Regions from separate parts of the Vibrio vulnificus NBRC 15645 genome, predicted to be linked through region 2. Evidence: predicted binding sites of a transcription regulator. Region 2 holds the regulator's gene; the other holds the start of a gene.
What was found. The regulator MetJ, encoded in region 2, represses methionine synthesis genes. The targets are predictions, from matches to a motif close to TTAGACNTNTANANGTCTAA.
Positions count from the first base shown of each region.

Region 1: the regulator MetJ is predicted to act here: its motif matches at 7,933-7,952, upstream of metN (methionine ABC transporter ATP-binding protein MetN).

Region 1 covers NZ_CP012881.1:754,443-765,829, forward strand. Annotated here, with positions in the region: gene AOT11_RS03425 (winged helix-turn-helix domain-containing protein) at 1-788, shown strand, start outside; gene AOT11_RS03430 (prepilin-type N-terminal cleavage/methylation domain-containing protein) at 837-1,376, opposite strand; gene AOT11_RS03435 (hypothetical protein) at 1,698-2,618, shown strand; gene AOT11_RS03440 (hypothetical protein) at 2,603-2,788, shown strand; gene treC (alpha,alpha-phosphotrehalase) at 2,880-4,565, opposite strand; gene treB (PTS trehalose transporter subunit IIBC) at 4,632-6,056, opposite strand; gene treR (trehalose operon repressor TreR) at 6,226-7,173, opposite strand; gene gmhB (D-glycero-beta-D-manno-heptose 1,7-bisphosphate 7-phosphatase) at 7,212-7,850, opposite strand; gene metN (methionine ABC transporter ATP-binding protein MetN) at 8,049-9,083, shown strand; gene AOT11_RS03470 (methionine ABC transporter permease) at 9,073-9,750, shown strand; gene ilpA (MetQ/NlpA family lipoprotein adhesin IlpA) at 9,786-10,595, shown strand; gene AOT11_RS03480 (Zn-ribbon-containing protein) at 10,680-11,387, opposite strand, start outside.
Region 2 covers NZ_CP012881.1:1,824,710-1,836,096, reverse strand. Annotated here, with positions in the region: gene ppc (phosphoenolpyruvate carboxylase) at 1-476, shown strand, start outside; gene AOT11_RS08575 (PadR family transcriptional regulator) at 1,088-1,627, shown strand; gene metF (methylenetetrahydrofolate reductase) at 1,734-2,627, opposite strand; gene AOT11_RS08565 (bifunctional aspartate kinase/homoserine dehydrogenase II) at 2,828-5,239, opposite strand; gene AOT11_RS08560 (O-succinylhomoserine (thiol)-lyase) at 5,239-6,405, opposite strand; gene metJ (met regulon transcriptional regulator MetJ) at 6,616-6,933, shown strand; gene AOT11_RS08550 (malic enzyme-like NAD(P)-binding protein) at 7,019-8,296, opposite strand; gene rpmE (50S ribosomal protein L31) at 8,575-8,796, opposite strand; gene priA (primosomal protein N') at 9,077-11,281, shown strand.

The DNA of each region.
Region 1 (11,387 bases), 1.1 Mb from region 2:
CAAAGGAGAGCATCGCAAGTGAATACAAACTCAACCTTCGCTTAAAAGATCTCGACATTCCTTTTACGATACATGCAGAAGCCAAGTTGATCTTTTCTGCATCGGATAAAGAGGTTTTCAAAAAAAACTACATCATTAATCTCAATAGCTTGAGCCTTTCTCTATTACCCCTACAGCAAGATATTGCTCGTTTTTTTGCGCTTCCTATTCCGATAGAATACGATTGGCAATTGGATAATTTGTCTGTGTTTACGCAGTATGATCGTGAAATTGCCGATGGTTCATTCATTCCAGATGATGAGTTTAAAGCACTCTATTTTGCTCGACACACTACGTTATTTGAAAGCAATAAAGGGCAGCTAGAGAAAGCCATTAGCCAACTTTATACACGTTTCACACCACTTCCTGACGAACTAGGAATATGGCTGGGCTTAATTAACCTAAAAGTGGGAAGCTTAGAAAATGCGTTTGATTTTCTGCGCACTCCTGTCGGCGGCTCTAGGATTGATAACGCCTTTATTTACCTTCTCGTTTCCGACATTTCTTATAAAAGCGGCCGAGAAGATCTCTTTATGAAAAATTATCTACAATCCATCGTTTCACTATCCCATAGCGTTCCTTCAAAAGCGTTGTTTGAGCGGCTTGCTCAACCAGAGTCCGTTGAAACCTGCTTGTCACCTTGGAATCAATTGGAGAGTGAGTTTTCAAATAAAACTATGACGCATGCTTGGCGCAACATGCTTGAAGCTTATTGTAAAACCATGGCTAAGGTTCTGGAAAAAAAGTAAAACCATGAGCCTCTTAGACTCATGGCTTTACTTATCTAGTGTCTATGATTAAGCACAAGGTAGTACATCGATTCGGTATTCTTCTTCTTGGGAAAGAGGAATCTGATAGCGTACTGAGCACTGTTTAAACTCACTTTGATTCAGTGGTGTAATATAAGCAGTGCCTCTTTCATTTTCTGTTCTATGTACTTTCCATAATGAAGATGAACCTAGAATACCTTTTAGAACAATAGATAGGTTATTTTCGTCAGCATCGGGATAGCCATAAATAAATGCACAACTTTTGCTTCCATCAACCTCGCACCCTTTAAATGGTAAGTTCTGTGCAGGAATGACACCATAACCATCTGCAGTTTGACCATCAATTTTGTTTGAAACATAACGATAGTGCTCTTTCCCCTCTAACATCATCATGCCGTGAGCCATATTAACACCAGATTCTAGAGCACCTCGAACACTATAAAGTCGAGCTTCTCTTGCTTCATTTTGGATATTCATAAACTTTGGCACGGCGGCCACCGACAAAATACCAATAACGACAATGACAACCACCAACTCAATTAAACTATAACCATTGTTATTACGCATTTATTTCTCCTATTTTTTATTGTCACTTTGACTGAAGAGAAATTATCGAACTTTATTAAATAGTTAAAACAACAAAGTAAAACAATTCTAAACAAAACCTGTAACCACCTTAACACCACAGGTTAAGAAGGCCAGAACATAACACTCAAATTTGATTTTAAAATCAAACAACACCCAAGAAAACCACTCTAAAAACAAAAACTTAAACATAAAATTAAGTTTCATTTCCATTTGTTAACTTTCATGATTTGGCTTAGCACTCACACATCAGCAAAAATGAAGACAACATAAACGCATCAATATTTTTACTGGATTAAAATCATGAATAAGAACCTAATCTCACTATCTGTTTTATCGTTATTACTTCTATCTGGTTGCAATGGTTCATCAAATTCATCATCGCCTATCCCAGAAAAGCAAACTCAATCCGAGCTGGACTTTAATAAAGCCAAATTTTCTCCTAAAAATGGACAATGGCTAAGCTATGAAGAAAAAACAGAGCATCTTGGTGAAGAGTCATCCGAGATTTTTTACATTCAGTACATACCAAAAAATTCAGTTGAACTCATTGAGTTATTAAATACTCTCCCTCAAGATGAGGCTGTTCAATTGGAAACTGTGATTAATAACCACGTCAATAATGGGGTAGAAAACTTTTACGTTAGAATCATTAAGAATTCTATGGGAGTTGAAGATACTGATTTCTTATATGACAAAGATGGTCAATTATATCGAATCAACGAAGAGGTGTCGTTGAGCCTGATTAATTTGTTCAATAAACACCCTTCCTTAATCGGTATTTTTGACGGTTTGGAATTTCCAAAATCAGCACAAACATATAAAGATAAAGAGATAAAATTATCATCTTTGAAGCATGAGATTATCGGTCTAAAAATCAGCGATGATGACGCATATCGATTAATCAAACATTATGATATTAATGACACTCAAATGGTGATCAGCCGCTGTTCTTTGAACTGGAAAAGAGCGCCAAAAAGATTAGAAAATGGCAAATTTCTTGAGATGATTAATAATCAACAGATCGAAATTGGCTTAATCGAATATAACTCAACATTAACTCTTGAATGCCTCAATGATGCTCAGCCGTCAAGCACTACGCTCATCGATGACAAAATCACGACGATTTATCATCCTACATTTGGCTATCTACGACACATTGAGATCATCGGTCTAGATCAAACAACGCTAACTTTGCAGGACTTGAAATGGACAACGCAGTAAGAGAAGAGTTGGATGACACCTATGAGGCGGTTAAAGCTCAACTTCAACAATGGCCAATAAACAAACTGGCAATGCTGCTCAACGAGCTGAATGTGTCTATTTCTGAGCCATCTGTTTCTCATCATGTCCATCTCTCGTACGAAGAGCTTGAAATGCTCACACAGCACTAATGAGTTTTACGAAAAAAAGGCTTTGGAACTTCCAAAGCCTTTGAACGTATTAGGGGCGTGCCATTAGCGTTCTTTACAACGAACAACAAACTTAACGTTCAATCAAGAGAATACGAGTCTCGTAAGGTTTGAGTACTTGGTGATGTGAAGCCATGGCACTCGGTCGATTTTGGTAATTAGACAGCAAACATTTCGCTTTACGCATGTCGAGACCCAATGGCAATACACACTCCACCTCTTCCCCGTAGTAGTTATTGATGCACACCAGTTGCTGAGCCGAACTGGTCCGCGCATAGGCAAACACACTCTGATGCTCGGGTAATAAGTCTTGATAATCACCTTGGGTGATCACTGGCACTTCTTTACGTAGTTCAATCAATCGTTTATAGAAATAGAACACAGAATTGAGATCCGCCACAGCCGCTTCCGCGTTGATCTTCGAGTAGTTACTCGCCACCGCTAACCACGGTTCTCCTTGTGTAAATCCTGCGTGTTTTTCATCTGACCATTGCATTGGGGTGCGTGAATTATCACGAGACTTTTGTGCCAAAATCGCCATCATCTCGTCATGGTCAACTCCCTGCTGCTCAACCATGATCTGATACATGTTGGTGCTTTCAACATCACGATACTGTTCAATCTCGGTATACCCTGGGTTGGTCATGCCAATTTCTTCGCCTTGATAAACGTAAGGCGTGCCTTGCATCATATGAACCGAGGCTGCCAACATCTTTGCAGATTCAACCCGATACGCTTGATCGTTCCCCAAACGGCTCACGACACGTGGCTGATCATGGTTACACCAAAAGAGCGCTCCCCAACCTTTGCCATTCAGGCCAGTTTGCCAATGATTAAAGATCTGTTTGAGTTGTAGAAAATCAAATGGTGCCCTGGTCCATTTTTCACCCTTTGGATAATCCACTTTCAGGTGATGAAAATTGAACACCATGGAAAGTTCTTTGCCATCAAGAGAGGAGTACTGCTGACAATGCTCTAAGGTTGTCGACGACATCTCACCTACGGTCACACTGCCATACTTTTGGAAAACAGCTTGACTGATCTCTTGGAGATAGTCGTGTACACGCGGTCCATCGGTATAAAAACGACGCCCGTCGCCAATCTCATCATTGCAAAAATCTTGTTGCTTCGAAATCAGATTGATGACGTCCAGACGAAATCCGTCAACGCCTTTTTCCGCCCAAAAACGAATAACGTTTTTCACTTCCTCACGAACCGTAGGATTTTCCCAATTGAGATCGGCCTGCTCTTTGGCAAAAAGGTGCAGATAATATTGGCCGGTTTGTTCATCCAGCGCCCAAGCGCTGCCGCCAAACTTAGACTGCCAATTATTCGGCTCCTTTCCTTCGACCGGGTCTTTCCAGATGTAGTAATCCCGATATGGACTGTTTTTGTTACCCAATGCCGATTGAAACCAAGCGTGCTCGGTCGAGGTGTGGTTCACCACAATGTCCATGATAAGACGGATTCCGAGCTGATGCGCTTTCTCGAGCAACTCATCAAAATCCGCCATCGTGCCAAACTGAGGGTTAATTTGGTAGTAATCCGAAATGTCGTATCCATTATCGACCATCGGCGATTGGTAAACCGGCGTCAGCCAGATTGCATCAATACCGAGATGCTTCAAGTATTCCAACTTAGAGATGATGCCTTGGATATCTCCCGTCCCCTTTGCCCCACTGTCGCAAAAGCTTTTTGGGTAAATTTGATAGATAGTGGCGGTTTTCCACCAATGGGCATCTGTGTTGCGTGTTGTCATGGTAAAGACTCACTTACCGAAGAGAAACAAAGCGGAGTGGCCATTCGCCACTCCAAATCGATGAAATTATGCGTTTACCGGTTCGAGATCGCCTTTGGCTTCTGCTCGCTTGTAAAACACTAAAGTGAGGGCTGCTGGCAGCACAATGGCGGTTAGCATCGCCAGTGCGTAAACGCCCCAAAATTGTGGTTGAATTGAGAGAATGCCAGGTAGGCCACCCACCCCGATACCATTTGCCATCACACCAGCACTACCACAAATTGCGGCCGCTACAGCGCTACCAATCATCGCGCTTAACATAGGGAACTTGTACTTGAGGTTGATGCCGTACATGGCAGGCTCAGTCACACCTAAATAGGCTGAAATCGCAGCTGGCACAGAGATGTCACGCTCGCCATGTTTTTTACTGATAATAATGATGCCGACAACGGCAGACGCCTGCGCGATATTTGACAATGCAATCAACGGCCAAATTGGCGTACCACCCATCTCTTGCATCAACTGCAAATCCACGGCGTTGGTTGTATGGTGAATACCGGTGATCACTAGTGGTGCGTACAAGAAGCCAAAGATCATCGACCCTAACACTGCAAAATCGCCCGTCATGGCCGCTTTTGCCGCAAATGCCACGCCATCACCCAGCACACGGCCAAACGGACCAATCAAAGAATGGGCAAGAATAACGGATAGGATGATCGAGACAAACGGCACCACCACGAGGTAGAGGTAAGAAGGGACGATGCGCTTTAAGTTGGTTTCAATGAAAGCCAACGCGACACCAGCCAACATAGCTGGGATCACCTGCGCTTGATAGCCGACCTTTTCAATCACAAACAGGCCAAAGTCCCACACTTCTGGGGCTTGTTTACCAATTAAGTAGGCGTTCATGAGCTGCGGTGAAACCAGTGTGACACCGAGCGTAATGCCCAGAATCGGTGTTCCGCCAAGTTTCTTCACGGTAGACCAACAAACCCCTACCGGTAGGAAGAAGAAAATCGCTTCGCCAATCAACCATAAAAAGGAGTGAACCGTTGCCCAAAACTGGCTAATCTCCGTCAATGTCTGGCCATCAAACATCTTGATGTCACCAATTACATTGCGGAAGCCAAGGATTAAACCACCAGTGATGATCGCAGGGAGCAGAGGGACAAAAATTTCAGCAAGATGGGAGATTCCACGCTCAATGATGTTCATGTTTTGACGAGCCGCCAATTTCGCATCGTCTTTGCTCGCTTCCGATTTACCTGAAACCTCGAGCAACACTTTATAGACAGCATCAACTTCCGTGCCAATCACCACTTGAAATTGACCCGCGTTGGTAAAGCATCCTTTAACCATCGGCAATGTTTCGATTTGCTTAACATCGGCGGCCGACGTGTCGTTCAACACAAAGCGAAGGCGTGTCAAACAGTGGCTGACACTGGCGATGTTGTCATTTCCTCCGATAAGCTCGATGAGACGTTCGACGTCCTTGCGCGCTATCTTACTCATAACTCTGTCCACCCTATTCTGATCTACTCAATTATAGTTTTTAGATAATGGGAACATTCCCATTTCTTAATTTAATATTGCCAGCTTTTATAAATAAACAAAATGGGAACAGTCCCATTAATTGAAAGTGATCACAGTCTAGATCGGAAACACAATAAAAATGAAAGGGTTAGCGTTGGATCGGCGCTTGAGTGATGTGTGAGATAGTTTCCTCACCATTCATTTGAGAAATCAGCATCTTAGCGGCCTTTTCTCCCGCTTGCTTGTAACCGGGATCGACACTGAACACCTTTGGAAAAAGAAAAGAGAGCAACTCATTGCCGCCCACGCCTGTGACACAAACGTCTTCACGTCCCAGTTCTTGAAGTCGTTTGATGACGCCCAATGCCAAGGTATCGCTCGCACAGACAATCGCTTGAGTATTGTCCGCTAACACCCCATCAACTAAGTGATAGGCACTCTCATGATTGAGTTTGCCAGTTTGATAACGAGCCTCAACACCGTGTTTTTGGCACCACGACAAGTAGGCATTTAAACGCGACCAGCCCGTGGTTTTATCTTCTTTATTCACACCAATATAAGCGATATGGCTCAGCGATAAATATTGCAAGTGTTCTAACGCCAGCTCAATCACGCGCTGATTATCGTAGTTAATCGAAGACACCTCTTCCGCAGGCGTGGCAATCACCACGGCTCGATCTTGCCAACCGGCTAAGGTTTGTAGATCGATATCGGTAAAGCCAAACACAATAACGCCATCGACATTACGACGACGCAACACTTCTAAGTGCTCGTTGGTCTTCTCGCGATCGAACTGACTCTCCATGATCACCGCATCATACCCTGCTTGATACAGCACATTAAGCATACTACCGACAGCTCGATTTTCTGAGGGTGAGTCAAGACGCGAGATAATCACCCCAACCACCTTCTGACTACCACCACGCATCGATTGAGCAGATTTAGAAGGCACATAACCTGAGTCTTGTATCACCTGTTCTACTTTCGCTCGGGTTTCAGGTTTTACCTTGGGATCATTGGTCAGCACGCGCGAAACGGTCGATTTACCGACCCCAGACAAACGGGCAATATCGAGAATAGTTAGCTTTTTGCTCATAATAGGCCAGGAAAGACGTTCAATAATAAAAAGGCCGCTTAGCGACCTTTTACTTGTTCTTTTACATAGAGTGGCACATCGCGGATGCTATCAAGCACCACCGTTGCCAGTTGCTCACCCTGCGGTGTGACAGGTTTACCAGTGCGTACCAAAATCTTAGTTGCAACCCCTGCCGCTTCGGCAGCCATCATATCTTCGGCTTTGTCACCCACCATCACCGAGCGAGCCATATCGATTTTGAGGAAATCACGCGCTGAGATAAACATCCCAGGTTTGGGTTTGCGACAATCACAATCTTGTTTGTAATCCCCCACACCGTGTTCTGCATGGTGCGGACAGTAATAAATACCGTCAAATTCAACGCCGTTGTCCGCGAAATTCCAATCCATCCATTGGGTCAAAGAAAGGAAGCGATCTTCGCTAAATTTGCCACGGGCAATCCCCGACTGATTGGTGACCAACACCAAAAGATACCCCATATCCTTTAGGGCCTTCGTCGCCTCAAACACACCTTCAATGTATTCAAAGTCGTGCTCGTCATGAACGTAACCATGATCAACGTTAATCACGCCATCACGATCCAAAAAAACAGCTGGTTTTGCCAAAGTATCTGTCTCTGTCACAAAGGAATATAAGCCGAGATTATACCTTAAAAGCGCTACATTGCGAGTTTCCAAGCCGTGAGGTACATCGTCAAAACACCCTCTATATACGAATATCACCTAACTCATAGCAAATCCGTTAGCCCCAAACGAACGTTTAGACGTCTAGACGTAAAAATATCTATTGACTTGAAAACACGAAAGCCATAGCATCATCTGAAAAGTGAGCTGGAGCTCAAAATATTATTCTGTTGTCCCTGCACAGGTTGAGAAATGATTGAAATTAACCAAGTAAATAAAGTGTTCTATCAAGGCAGTAAGGAAATACATGCCTTGAAAGACATTAACTTACACATCGCAGAAGGCACCATTTTTGGTGTGATCGGGTCATCGGGTGCAGGGAAAAGCACGCTGATCCGCTGCGTGAATATGTTAGAAGCACCAAGCAGTGGTTCCATTGTGGTGGATGGCGTTGATTTAACGCAACTGAGTAAAAAGCAACTTAGCGAAACTCGCCGCAATATCGGCATGATTTTCCAGCACTTCAATTTGCTCTCTTCTCGCACTGTGTTTGACAACGTTGCCCTGCCATTGGAGTTAGCCGGAAAAGATAACGAGCAAATCCAAAGCAAAGTAACGGAGCTGCTCAAGTTGGTGGGTTTGGCCGACAAGCATGAAAGCTATCCAGCCAACTTAAGTGGTGGTCAAAAGCAACGCGTGGCGATTGCGCGAGCACTGGCCAGCGATCCAAAAGTACTGCTGTGTGATGAAGCCACCAGCGCGCTGGATCCTGCGACTACTCAATCCATTTTGGAGTTGCTCAAAGAGATCAACCGCAAGCTGAAAATCACCATTTTGTTGATTACTCACGAGATGGATGTCGTGAAAAGCATCTGTCACGAAGTCGCCATCATTGGTGATGGCGAGTTGGTCGAGAAAGGTACGGTGGGAGAAATCTTTGCCCATCCAAAAACTGAGTTAGCTCATAACTTTATTCGCTCAACCTTAGATCTGTCGATCCCTGAAGATTACCAGGCACGCTTGCAAGCAACGCGTGTTGAAGGCAGCTATCCTCTAGTACGTTTGGAATTTACCGGCGCGACAGTTGATGCACCTTTGGTGTCGCAGATTTCTCGTAAATACAACATCGACATCAGCATTCTCAGTTCCGATCTCGACTACGCCGGCGGTGTGAAGTTTGGCATGATGGTCGCAGAGCTGTTTGGTAACGAAGAAGACGATAACGCAGCGATTGAATACCTGCGCGAGCACAACGTAAAAGTGGAGGTTCTGGGTTATGTCCTTTAATGACCTATCTCAATGGCTAAGTTTAAACACTGACCTGCTGCTGGGCGCAACTTGGCAAACGCTTTATATGGTTGCGGTTGCCGGCGTCGTTGGTTTTGCGATTGGTATTCCTTTGGGCGTAATTCTGCACACCACCAAAAAAGGTGGTTTGCTTGAAAACACCAAACTCAACAGCGTACTTGGTGCCATTGTCAATATTGGCCGCTCTGTGCCATTTTTGGTCTTGATGGTGGCGATCATTCCCGTCACCAAACTGTTAGTCGGCACGTTCATCGGCACGACAGCGGCGATTGTTCCGCTCACCATTGGTGCTATCCCATTTGTTGCACGCCTCATTGAAGGAGCACTGTTGGAAGTTCCGACTGGGCTGATTGAAGCCGCGCAGTCGATGGGCGCAACACCACTACAAATCATCACTAAAGTACTGCTTCCTGAAGCATTGCCGACCATTGTTAACTCCGTCACCATTACGTTGGTAACCTTGGTGAGCTACTCTGCCATGGCGGGCACCGTTGGTGGTGGCGGTCTTGGTGACGTGGCGATTCGCTACGGTTTCCACCGCTACGATGTCACTATCATGGCGGTCACTGTGGTGATGTTGATTGTGTTGGTACAAATTATTCAGTCTATCGGTGACGCCATCGTACGCCGCGTAGACCACAGATAAGCATTGAAAGATTCAAAATTATAAGGAGATTTACTATGAAATTTAGCCTCAAAGGTTTACTGACCATTATTGCCGCAGCCTCAACATTGGTATTAGCAGGTTGTGGCGAAAAAGCCGTTGACACGAGCAAAGTAAAAGTTGGCGTTATGGCGGGTGCCGAAGCACAAGTTGCGGAAGTTGCAGCGAAAGTAGCCAAAGAAAAATACGGCCTTTACGTGGAACTGGTCACTTTCACTGACTACGTGACACCAAACGCGGCATTGGATGACGGTTCTATCGATATCAACGCGTTCCAACACAAACCATACCTAGATCGTCAAGTGGAAGACCGTGGCTACAAACTGACCATCGCTGGCAACACTTTTGTTTACCCTATCGCGGGCTACTCAAAACAAGTGAAATCGGTTGAAGAGTTGGCTGACGGCGTGCGTATTGCGGTACCAAACGATCCAACCAACCTTGGCCGTTCTCTGCTGCTTCTTGAGCAACAAGGTTTGATCAAACTACGTCCAGAAGTGGGCCTACTCGCGACCGTTCGTGACATCGTTGAGAATCCAAAGAACATCACCATCGTTGAATTAGACGCAGCGCAACTGCCTCGCTCTCTTGACGATGTGGCGCTATCGGTGATCAACACCACTTACGCGAGTTCTATCAACCTAACTCCAGAAAAAGATGGCGTATTTGTTGAAGACAAAGAATCTCCATACGTGAACCTGATTGTGGCTCGCCAAGACAACGTTCAAAACGAAAATGTACAGAACTTTGTTAAAGCGTACCAAACTGAAGAAGTCTACACGGCAGCAAAAGAAATCTTCAAAGGCGGCGTAGTAAAAGGCTGGTAATTTCGATAGAAAAAGTCGAAGTTCAAAACAAAAAAAGGGTTGGCGTGAAAGCGCCAACCCTTTTTCATATTGAGATTCCATTTGCTATTTCAAATGATCCCAAGAGATGTTTGAGACGATACGGCAGTCATCACATTTGAAATAGAAGATATCGTGCAGCGGCTCATCGAGTAACCATTCCCCACCACATTTGGGGCACTTGCGCGCTTGCTCTTCGGCTAGCGAATGGCCGCCAACACGGTATTGGTAATAGTAGGTCGGCACTTTCGTGATGTATTCAATACGACCACGAATATCCCAGCCTCGCTTGAACAAGACACTGTCCACATCGCACATCTCATGCAGTGCGGCATGCTCGGCACGACACGCCCCGGCCATCTGCAGTTCATCACACGCTTGCCATTCGGTTTGCCACTTAATCACCGCTTTGTGATCGCCATTTAACGTCGGGCCATTGCGATACAAAGGGATCGGTAGCAAAGTTTCACCACTTCTCAGCGGCGAGCAGGTGTGCACATAAGTGGTGTATAACACTTGCCAACTTGGTGTCTCTTCTTCAGCCGCTTCTTCAGAGTTGATGTCTCGCCCCAGCAAGCGCATTTTGGGCGCAAGTAACGCCGCCTCTGAAAGTCGATTGAAACAAACGCGCACATAATCGGAATGATAACGCGGGTGTAAGCTCTCTTTTTCAGGGCAAACCGCGCGAACAAAGAACTCACCATCGCCCATCACGATAGGAAACTCTCGGCCTAACACTTGACCGTTGTAACGCAATGCGTCCATCAAACCATT
Region 2 (11,387 bases):
GCCAAAACCGCTTGCTATTGCCTGCGTGGTTAGGCGCTGGTGAAGCGATTCAGTACTCGATTGACAAAGGCCATCAAGCGCTTTTAGAAGAAATGTGCCGTGAATGGCCATTTTTCTCCACGCGTTTGGGCATGCTTGAGATGGTGTACCTAAAGTGTAACAGTGAGATTTCTCGTTACTATGATGAACGTCTCGCTGACAAATCGCTGCTACCTCTTGGTGATCGCTTACGTGATCAGCTACAAAGCGACATCAAAGCGGTGCTTAACGTCGAAAACAACGAGAACTTGATGCAAAGCGATCCTTGGGGTCAAGAGTCTATTCGACTACGTAATATCTACATCGAACCGTTAAATATGCTTCAAGCAGAATTGCTTTACCGCACTCGCCAAGCTGGCGTGGTATCGGAAGAGCTTGAAGAAGCGTTGATGGTGACCATCGCGGGTATCGCCGCAGGTATGCGTAACACCGGTTAAGTTCATTGAGACGTAAAAGAGCTGGCGACTTACGCCAGCTCTTTTTGTTTCAGAGCCCATCCTTGCCCCCTACTCTTCAATGGCCTCATGCCATTTTTCCTCTTGTCACTGATATTCTCTCCCCACATCTCTCAATGAGAGGAAAGCATCATCAGGCGTTTCAAGCACTCATTTCAGCCACGATTCGTTCTTGCCGCCATTTTATAAAAATTACTCATTCTGTGCTCCAGATCACCATCACCATGTAAGAACAACAACAAAAAACCAGAACATAAAGCTACATTAAAAACCAAATGACGCACATTAAAAGCACTTTATTCTACAAAATATCACTATTGAGCATTTTGTTAGTTTTTTGGGTAATATTGTCCTGCTATTCCACTTTATGCTTATTATTTAGATATACTACTCATCCGCTGCGGATCACACATCAAATATTATTTCCGTAGCCTGATGGAATCGCTCCATCCACCCTAGGTGATAAACGGCTTTAAAGGTGACAGGACCAACATTGTTGGTGCTGACTGCACATAAACAAATTGCATCAACAAGAATGTAAACGCCGTGCAGGCAGCTTGTTCATAAGTTTATTGACCATTTGGATTGAAGACATGTCATTACCACACGTAATTCTAACCGTTTTAAGCACTCGCGATGCGACCGGTTACGATATCACTAAAGAATTCTCCGCTTCTATCGGCTACTTTTGGAAAGCAAGTCACCAACAGGTGTACCGTGAGCTGAATAAAATGGCAGAGAAAGAGCTGGTAACTTGTGTATTGGAACCGCAAGAAGGCAAGCCGGATCGCAAAGTTTATTCAATTACCGACGCTGGACGCTCAGCATTAGGTGAGTGGTTTGATCAACCGACAGCCCACCCAACTGTACGCGACGAGTTTTCAGCAAAACTGATGGCTTGCTCAGTACAACCCTCTACACCTTACCGCGCTCAGCTTGCTGAGTTAGTAGAAGAGTCTCGCAAGCTTGTCTCACACTACAAAGAAATTGAAGCCGCGTACTACGCGACACCATCGACACTGGATAAGCAAGGCCGCCTAGAGCGCCTCACCTTGCGCCGTAATTTAATGATGCGTGAAGCTTGGGTACGCTGGGCAGAAGAAGTGTTAGCCGAACTGGATATCCTCGGCTAATCCACCAGCCACATACGCTAGGCAATATGGCGGTGATGATTTGAAATAGCAAAACGGCTCCTGATAAGGGAGCCGTTTTTATATGAGGGAGAGATGGAAAGTCAACTTATGCTTTCTTTGGACGAACCCCTAAGGTATGACAAAGCGCGTAAGTCATTTCTGCACGGTTTAGGGTATAGAAATGGAAATCTTTCACGCCTTCACGGCTTAGGATACGAACCATATCAATGGCCTGACTTGCACCCACAAGCTGACGCGTCACAGGATCATCCTCTAAGCCTTCAAACTGCTTTGCCATCCAACCAGGCACTTTAACGTTATTCTGCGCAGCAAAGCGAGAAGCTTGCTTGAAGTTAGAAACTGGGAGAATGCCAGGGACAATTTCAACGTCAATGCCTGCCGCCACACAGCGATCGCGGAAACGTAAGTAACTTTCTACATCAAAAAAGAACTGTGTGATTGCACGGTTTGCTCCGGCATCCACTTTACGTTTTAGATTGAGCAGATCCGCTTGAGCGCTTTTCGCTTCTGGGTGCACTTCTGGAAACGCTGCCACTGAAATATCAAAATCGTGCAATGACTTAAGTAGCGTCACCAAATCCGACGCATACATATCTGGCGCACCACCACCAGGAGGAATATCACCTCGCAGTGCCACGATATTTTTAATGCCATTCGCCCAATAGTCGTTGGCAATATTGATCAACTCTTCACGGCTGGCATCAATACAGGTTAAGTGTGGAGCAGCAACTAAGCCCGTCTGCGCTTTGATCTCTTTAATGATTGAGTGTGTGCGATCACGCTCACCTGAATTCGCACCGTAAGTCACAGAAACAAACTTAGGCTGCAGTGTTTTTAAACGATGTACCGAATTCCACAACGTTTCTTCCATTTGCGGCGTACTTGGCGGAAAAAACTCAAAGGAAACATTGATATTGTCTGATAACTCAGCGATATTCTGATTTAAAGCGTCGATATGACTAGCGTGCGTGTATCCCATCTTCCTCTCCCTGTGACCCTTCGCCACAAAATAAATCTCAATCCTTAAATCGACGTTTAGACGTCTATATGTCCACAGAATGTATTGAATACGATTTAATGTCAACCTTGTGATTATGAATTTTTCTCAAGTTCATAATGAGCATAGTTCAAGTAGAAAAAAGGGACCGCTTGGGTCCCTATCAAATCATCCGTCTTATCTTAGAACAAGCCAGCTAAGCGATTGAGATCAGACTGAATTGCGCCAGCAGTCACTTCACGCCCAGCCCCCGGGCCACGAATTACTAAAGGATTATCACGATACCATTTACTCTCAATGGCAAAGATATTGTCACACGGCAACAAGTTCGCCAAAGCATGCTCTCTTTGTAGCGCTTCAACACTGACACGAGCTTTACCATTTTTTTCTAGACGAGCAACATAGCGTAGCACCTGATCTTGACGCTGCGCCTTAGTGAGACGTTCTTGCAAACGCTCACTCAATAAGTGGGCTTGGTCAAAGAAATCGTCAAGAGACAGTTCTTTAAGCTCTTCAGGCACCAAAGATTCCACTTTCACGTTTTCAGGCTCAATGTCTAAGCCTGATTCGCGAGCCAAGATCACCAGCTTACGCATCACATCTGATCCATCCAAATCGCTGCGAGGATCCGGTTCAGTGAGCCCTTGCTGCCAAGCTAAATCAACCAGCTCTGCAAACGGTACTGAACCATCAAACTGCTGGAACAGCCAAGAGAGCGTGCCAGAGAAGATGCCAGAAAGTGCCACGATTTCATCACCACTTTCGCGTAAATCTCTCACCGTGTGATTAATCGGTAAGCCAGCACCCACAGTTGCGTTATACAACCAATGACGGCCAATTTTGCTGAAGGCATCTTGCACTTGGTAGTAGTAATCGCTGCTCGCTGAGCCCGCAATTTTATTCGCGGAAATGAGGTGCATACCTTGATGGGCAATATCCAAATATTGCGCTGCCAACTCGCGGCTGGCCGTGACATCCAACACCACCACTTCGTCATAGTCTTGGATTGAACTCAATCGTTGTAACCAATTGGCCCCATCATTCGGTACCGAGTCATCATCAAAATGCGCATGTACTGCTGCGGCATCTAAACCTTGTTCATTGAACAGATAAGTTTGGCTATCCACCACGGCCACCAACTCAAAGTTCATACCATGGCGTTTTTCCAACTCACTTTTCTGCTGCGCAAACAGAGATAACCAACTGGATCCGATATTACCTTTACCACACAGAGCCAATGCCACACGCTTCTGGGCTTGAAACAGTTGGGTATGGATCGCTTTCACCAGTACCGGAATATCGACTCGGCGCATCACCGCAACCAAACTCAATCCTGATTCAGCTTCAGAAATGAACTCCACAGGAGAGTGTTTCAGTTGTTGGTAGAACCCAAAACAATGGCTGGCATTGTTCGTGACTCCAGCCCCGACAGCGGCGACCAGCGAAAAACCCTCTTTCAGCTTGATCTCGGCGGCCAAACCCAACTCTTGCAGATGTGCCAAAGCGCCACCAGCAATTTCTGTGGTATACGCTAAGCGCAGCTTAAATTGATCTTTTTGTGCTTCAAACGCCAATGGTTCCAACTGCGCGCGTTTGAGTGCACGCAATACCTCTTGCTGCTGGCGCTCAAAGTCATGACCGGCAGAGAAGTTCAACTGCACTAACATAACATCATCAAGCGAGGTGATAATTTTGGCACCGCGCCCAGACGCCAACACGCGTTCAATACGGGTAGAACCTGACTCAGGCGTGTAACTGCAACGCAGATTAAGCTCGGTGGCACTTTGTGCCACTGGCTGTAATGTTCGGCTATGCAGGACTGGAGCGGCTAAGCGCGCAAGTTCACTGGCTTCATCCAAACGCAGTAACGGCAGCAAACAAGCGTCACTGACCAAACGAGGGTCGGCGCTGTACACCCCAGCCACATCACTCCAAATCGTCACTTTAGCCACTTCCGCCAGCGCACCAATCACGGTAGCAGAGTAGTCAGAGCCATTGCGCCCTAATAAGACCGTTTCGCCTGCTTGGTTTTGCGCCATAAAGCCGGTGATCACCACACGGCGATGTGAGTGCTGCGCCAACACTTCTTTAATCAGAGGATAAGAACGAGCTCGATCCACTTCAGGTTGGGTGCCTGTTTCAGCCCGTAAAAACGCACGCGCGTCCTGAGCCACCGCAGCGAGATCATGTTGGTTCAACAACGCAGCCAGTAGACGCGACGACCACACTTCTCCATGGCCTAAGATCGCTGCTTTTTGCGCGGTGGTGAGTGGTGCGGAGAGCTCGGCCAACGTGCTGAACTCATCAGCAAGTTGATCAAGCAGCTCGCTACGCTGGTTCGACGCGATCAGTGCTTCCACCAAGCCGGTTTGATATTGACGCAAAGCTTGCAATGCTTCGTGAGCCAAACGGCCGTCCTTCTCCAGCGCCTCACTAAATTCAATTAAGCGGTTGGTGGTTTTACCCGCTGCCGACACCACCACTAAATCGTTGTCACCCGAGTACTCTTTGAGGATGTTCACCACACGACGATAGCAATCCGGATCCGCAAGGCTGCTTCCACCAAATTTGTGCAGTTGTCGAACTTGACTCATTAACAGCTCTCCTTCGCTTGTTGAAAGGCCTGCTTGAGGTCAGCAATCAGATCTTGCGCATCTTCCAGCCCCACGGATAAACGCAATAACTGTTGCGTGACGCCAGCCTCTGCGAGCGCTTCCTCTCCCATCGCACGATGAGTCATGGAAGCAGGATGACAAACCAAACTTTCGACACCACCAAGTGACTCCGCTAATGAAAATAAATCTAGCGCTTTCACAAACACTTTCAATTGCTCGAAGCTGCCAGCAAATTCAAAGCTCAACATCGAGCCAAAGCCCGATTGCTGCTTTTTAGCAACCTCATGGCCGGGATGCGCTGGCAAACTCGGGTGATAAATGGTGCCGACTAACTCTTGAGTTTGCAGATAAGAGAGGATTTGTTGCGAACTTTCTTCATGCACGCGCATACGTGCCCCCAAGGTGCGGATGCCACGCAGCGTCATATAGCTGTCAAATGGCGTGCCAGTTGCACCAAGGCAGTTCCCCCACCATGCTAGCTCTGTTGCGTGCTCTTCGGTTTTTGTGATCACCACACCGCCAATCACATCAGAATGCCCATTGATGTACTTGGTTGTCGAGTGAATCACAAAGTCTGCCCCCAGCTCCAAAGGCTTTTGGTACACCGGTGTCAAAAAGGTGTTATCGACCGCCACCAACGCACCCACTTTATGGGCTTTCTCACACACTTCCGCGATGTCCACCACACGCACGAGCGGGTTGGAAGGTGTTTCAAGCAACACCAACTTAGGGTTAAGCGCTAACGCTGCATCCAGTGCAGCACTGTCGGATTGGTCGACAAAGCGGACTTTAAAATCCCCTTTCTTCGCTCGAGTATTGAAAAGACGGTAGGTACCGCCATAACAATCATGAGGGGCTACAATAAGATCGTCAGGACTTAAAAAAGCAGAAACCCACAAGTTGAGTGCCGATGTCCCGCAGTTTGTAACCACCGCACCTTTACCAGACTCAAGCTCAAACAACGCTTGCTCTAGTAAGCCACGATTGGGGTTGCCTGAGCGGGTATAGTCGTATTTAGGCACTTCACCAAAGGCAGAGAAACCATAGTTCGTCGACAAATAGATCGGTGGCACAACGGCACGGTATTGAGTATCGGATTCGATGCCCGTTCTAACGGCAATCGTAGCTGGCTTGTGGTGACTCATGATGTTTCCTTTCTGCGAAGATGAATTCTTAATAAGAATGCGCTACTGTTATCGGACGCCTTCCTCTCCATTAATAGTTGTCACTTTAACCATCAAAATTTAAGACGTCAACACTTCTAGACGTCCATATGTCTTTGCTTATGGCGGTAAATCCAGCTAAAATCTCCGCTTACAATTTTTATTAACCGATTATTACTCTGAAGGTGCGCAATGGCTGACTGGAATGGCGAATACATAAGTCCATACGCAGAGCATGGAAAGAAAAGCGAGCAAGTAAAAAAAATTACCGTTTCTATCCCGCTTAAAGTACTAAAAGTTCTGACGGATGAACGTACTCGTCGTCAAATTAACAACCTACGCCACGCAACAAACAGTGAGTTGTTGTGTGAGGCATTCCTGCATGCGTACACAGGCCAGCCACTGCCGACGGATGAAGATCTCAGAAAGGATCGCCCGGATGATATCCCAACAGAAGCCAAAGAATTAATGACGGCGATGGGTATTGAATTTGAAGCGTATGACGACTAAACCTCGTTAGCTTTACCACACCGGGGAAAGTGGTATCTGATCAAAAACGGGACGCTTAAAGCGTCCCGTTTGTTTAGGCTATGATTTACTCGGCCATGTAGTTTTCTGGCATTGGAATACGAGCAACACCGGTATCCACGGCCGCCTGAGCAACGGCTTTCGCCACGCGAGGCAACAAACGTGAATCCATTGGTTTTGGAATAATGTATTGCGGACCAAAGCTGAGCGATTCAACACCTGCCGCTTTCAATACCGCTTCTGGCACTGGCTCTTTCGCCAATTGACGAATCGCTTCAACCGCTGCCAACTTCATTTCATCATTAATTTCACTAGCACGAACATCCAGTGCACCACGGAAAATAAATGGGAAGCACAACACGTTGTTCACTTGGTTTGGATAGTCGCTGCGTCCTGTACCCATAATAAGATCGCTGCGCACTTCATGCGCCAGCTCTGGCTTGATCTCTGGATCAGGGTTTGAACACGCAAACACAACCGGTTTATCCGCCATCAGCTTCAGCGCTTCTGCTGGCATTAGGTTTGGACCAGACACGCCAAGGAAGAGATCCGCACCGCTGATAACATCTTCTAGTGTGCGCTTGTCTGTATTGTTGGCAAACAGTTGCTTGTATTCGTTGAGATCATCACGACGTGTATGAATCACACCTTTGCGATCCAGCATATAGATCTTTTCACGCATCGCGCCACATTTGATCAACAGCTCCATACACGCCACCGCAGCAGCCCCAGCGCCAAGACAAACGATAATACACTCGTTCAACTTTTTACCCTGCAACTCAATCGCATTCAGCATACCAGCGGCAGTCACGATCGCCGTACCGTGTTGGTCATCATGGAAAACGGGTACATCGCAACGCTCAATCAGACGTTTTTCAATTTCAAAACAATCCGGGGCTTTGATGTCTTCTAGGTTGATACCACCAAAGGTATCTGCAATGTTCGCTACCGTATCCACAAATTCGTCGATGGTGCGATGCTTCACTTCGATATCGATAGAATCAAGACCAGCAAAACGCTTAAACAGCAGCGCCTTCCCTTCCATTACTGGCTTTGATGCCAAAGGACCTAAATTACCTAGGCCCAAAATTGCCGTACCGTTAGAGATAACGGCCACCATATTTCCCTTTGAGGTGTACTTGTAAACGTTGTCTGGGTTCTGTGCGATTTCGCGAACCGGCTCTGCGACACCTGGACTGTAAGCTAAAGCAAGATCTTTAGCGGTTTCCGCAGGTTTGGTTAGAGCGACGGCAATTTTACCCGCCGTTGGCAAAGCATGATAATCAAGAGCTTGTTGGCGAAGTACTTCTTCAGGGGTCATTTGCTGGCTATTGTCATCGGACATAAATGGTTATTCTCTTTTTGCGTGTACGGTAAAGGGGGGAACACTTTAGCTTGAACAAAAACTCTGCCTTTTTGTTCAATTTAGAGAGAAATTCTAATTGATATAAGTCAATCTTCCTAGCCAAGATTGCGAGGCAAATCTATAAAAATTGTGAATAAGATAGAAGTAAGACCAGATGGCATAAGGGAGGGTGCTTGAGAGAAAGCGTCACCTAGACGCTGAATGCAAAAAAGGCCGCATAAGCGACCTTTTTTCTCAAACAGCAATAGCTAACGCTATTATTTCTTACCGCTTGATAGAGCACCGAAACGCTTGTTGAAGCGATCAACACGGCCGCCTGTATCAACGATACGTTGCTTACCAGTGTAGAATGGGTGGCACTTGTCACATACGTCTAGGTGGATAGATTCTTTATCTAGAGTAGAGTTGAAAACGAAAGAGTTGCCGCAAGAACAAGTTGCGTTTACTGCTTTGTATTCTGGATGGATACCAGCTTTCATGGGATAACCTCAAATAGTAGGCCGTGTCGCTATACGAGTCTTTGCCGCACACCACACGCAGTTAAAAATAAAACTCAGATACCGCTAAAATAGAATTAAAGCCATATCTTAAGGCGCGATATAGTAATGAATCGTCTCTTTCGAATCAACCTATTTCCGCGATTTTCCGCTAGTTTTTTATACAGTTTTCCTCTCTCTGTTCGAGCATGCCCTTTTCTCGTATTTCTACCTCGCTTCCATTAGACTGTAAGTCATTATTTTTGCCATGAAACACCACGTTATGCGTCCATCCATTGCTCGTGTTGCGCTGCCAGTGCCACTCGATAAACAATTTGATTATCTCGTTCCTGGACACCTTTTTCCGATCATTGGTGGTCGCGTGAGTGTGCCGTTTGGACGACAAACCTTGATTGGCATTGTCACCGCTTTAGTTCAAGAATCAGACTTTCCACGCGAGCAACTTAAACCCCTTAAAGCAGTGTTGGATCATCGTCCTATTTGGCCCGATTCCGTCTACAGTTTATTACTTTGGTGTAGCCAGTTTTACCAATATCCCCTAGGTGAAACACTGCATAACGCCCTCCCTGCTGCACTAAGAAAAGGTAAAGCGGCTGACTTTGCGACTCTACAAGAATGGCAGTTGACCGAGTTAGGCAAAAACCAGTTGATGCAAGGGCTAAACAGTCGCGCGATAAAGCAAGCGAAAGTATTGAATATGCTTGCTAATGGCCCTCTGCCTCACCAAGCCTTTCTCGATGAGGAAGTGGCATCCACAACCTTACGCACCTTGGAAGAAAAAGGCTGGATCACCTGTGAAGAAAAAACGCCACAGTTAACTCGTTGGGGGAATCCGATTGAACATCCCGTCGATAAGCCGAAACTCAACCAAGAGCAAGCCATTGCCATTGCCACCGTAAACAGCCAGACAGACTTTGGCTGTTATTTGTTGGAAGGAGTCACAGGCTCAGGCAAAACCGAAGTTTATCTCAACTTGATCAAACCCATTTTGGAACAAGGCAAACAGGCCCTGGTGTTGGTCCCTGAAATTGGTTTAACACCACAAACCATCAATCGTTTTCGTCAACGGTTTGATGTGCCAGTCGCCGTCATCCATTCTGGTCTTAATGATACTGAACGTCTCAACGCTTGGCTTTCCGCACGAGACAAAGCGGCGGGCATTGTCATTGGTACACGCTCTGCACTACTGATCCCATTTGCCCAGCTAGGGATCATCATTGTCGATGAAGAGCACGACGCTTCATACAAACAACAAGATAGCCTGCGTTACCATGCTCGCGATGTGGCTGTGATGCGAGCGGCAAAAGAAGGCATTCCAATTGTTCTCGGTTCAGCCACGCCCGCGTTAGAAACCTTACACAACGCACTTACGGGCAAATATCATCATCTCTCGCTGACCCAACGAGCAGGAATGGCGGTGCCAACCACCAATAAAGTGCTGGATGTCAAAGGGCTCTATCTGGAAAGTGGCCTCTCAGCGCCACTCATTGCTGAAATGCGTCGTCATTTAAAAGCGGGCAATCAGGTGATGCTATTTCTCAACCGTCGAGGCTTCTCCCCAGCGTTAATGTGCCATGAATGTGGTTGGATTGCCGAGTGCAAACGCTGCGATGCCTATTACACTTATCACCAGTACAGCAATGAAATCCGCTGTCACCACTGTGGCTCTCAACAACCTATTATTCACCAGTGCCAAGGTTGTGGCTCTACACAACTGGTGACCGTTGGTGTCGGCACTGAGCAACTGGAAAACCAGTTGACGACCCTGTTTCCTGACTACAAAGCAATTCGCATCGACCGCGATAGCACACGACGCAAAGGTAGCCTCGAAAGCGCTTTAGAAGCCATTCGCAAAGGGGAATACCAAATTTTAATTGGCACGCAAATGCTGGCTAAAGGCCATCATTTCCCAGACGTGACGTTAGTGGCACTATTGGATGTTGATGGGTCATTATACAGCAGTGACTTCCGAGCGTCCGAGCGATTGGCTCAGTTGTTTATTCAAGTCGCAGGACGAGCAGGGCGTGCCAGCAAACCTGGCGAAGTGATCTTACAAACCCACCATCCAGAACACACTTTGCTCAAAGCTCTGTTGACCAAGGATTACCGGCACTTTGCGCAGTCTGCACTGGAAGAACGGAAAATTGCCCAACTTCCCCCGTTTAGTTTTCTAACGCTATTTCGCGCAGAAGCCAATCACAGTGAAATCGTCGAAACATTCTTGCGCCAAGTGCGTATGACTCTCGAGTCTCATCCCTTGTTTGATCACAGTTGTCTCGTGCTCGGCCCAACACCCGCCCCACTGGCCAAACGTGCGGGCAAATACCGCTGGCAGCTTCTGCTTCAAACTCAACATCGTTCCTTGATGCAGAAAATACTCTCGAGCACGAAACCTGCTATCGATTTGTTACCAGATGCAAAAAAAGTACGTTGGAACTTGGATATTGAGCCGCAGGATCTGAGTTAGCAAACGTTTACCACCTCACTCTAACGTTGAAAATTGCAACAATTTGCTTCTTTACGTGATGACCATCACGAATGAAATGCGGATTTTGTTAATTCGCCCGTAACTT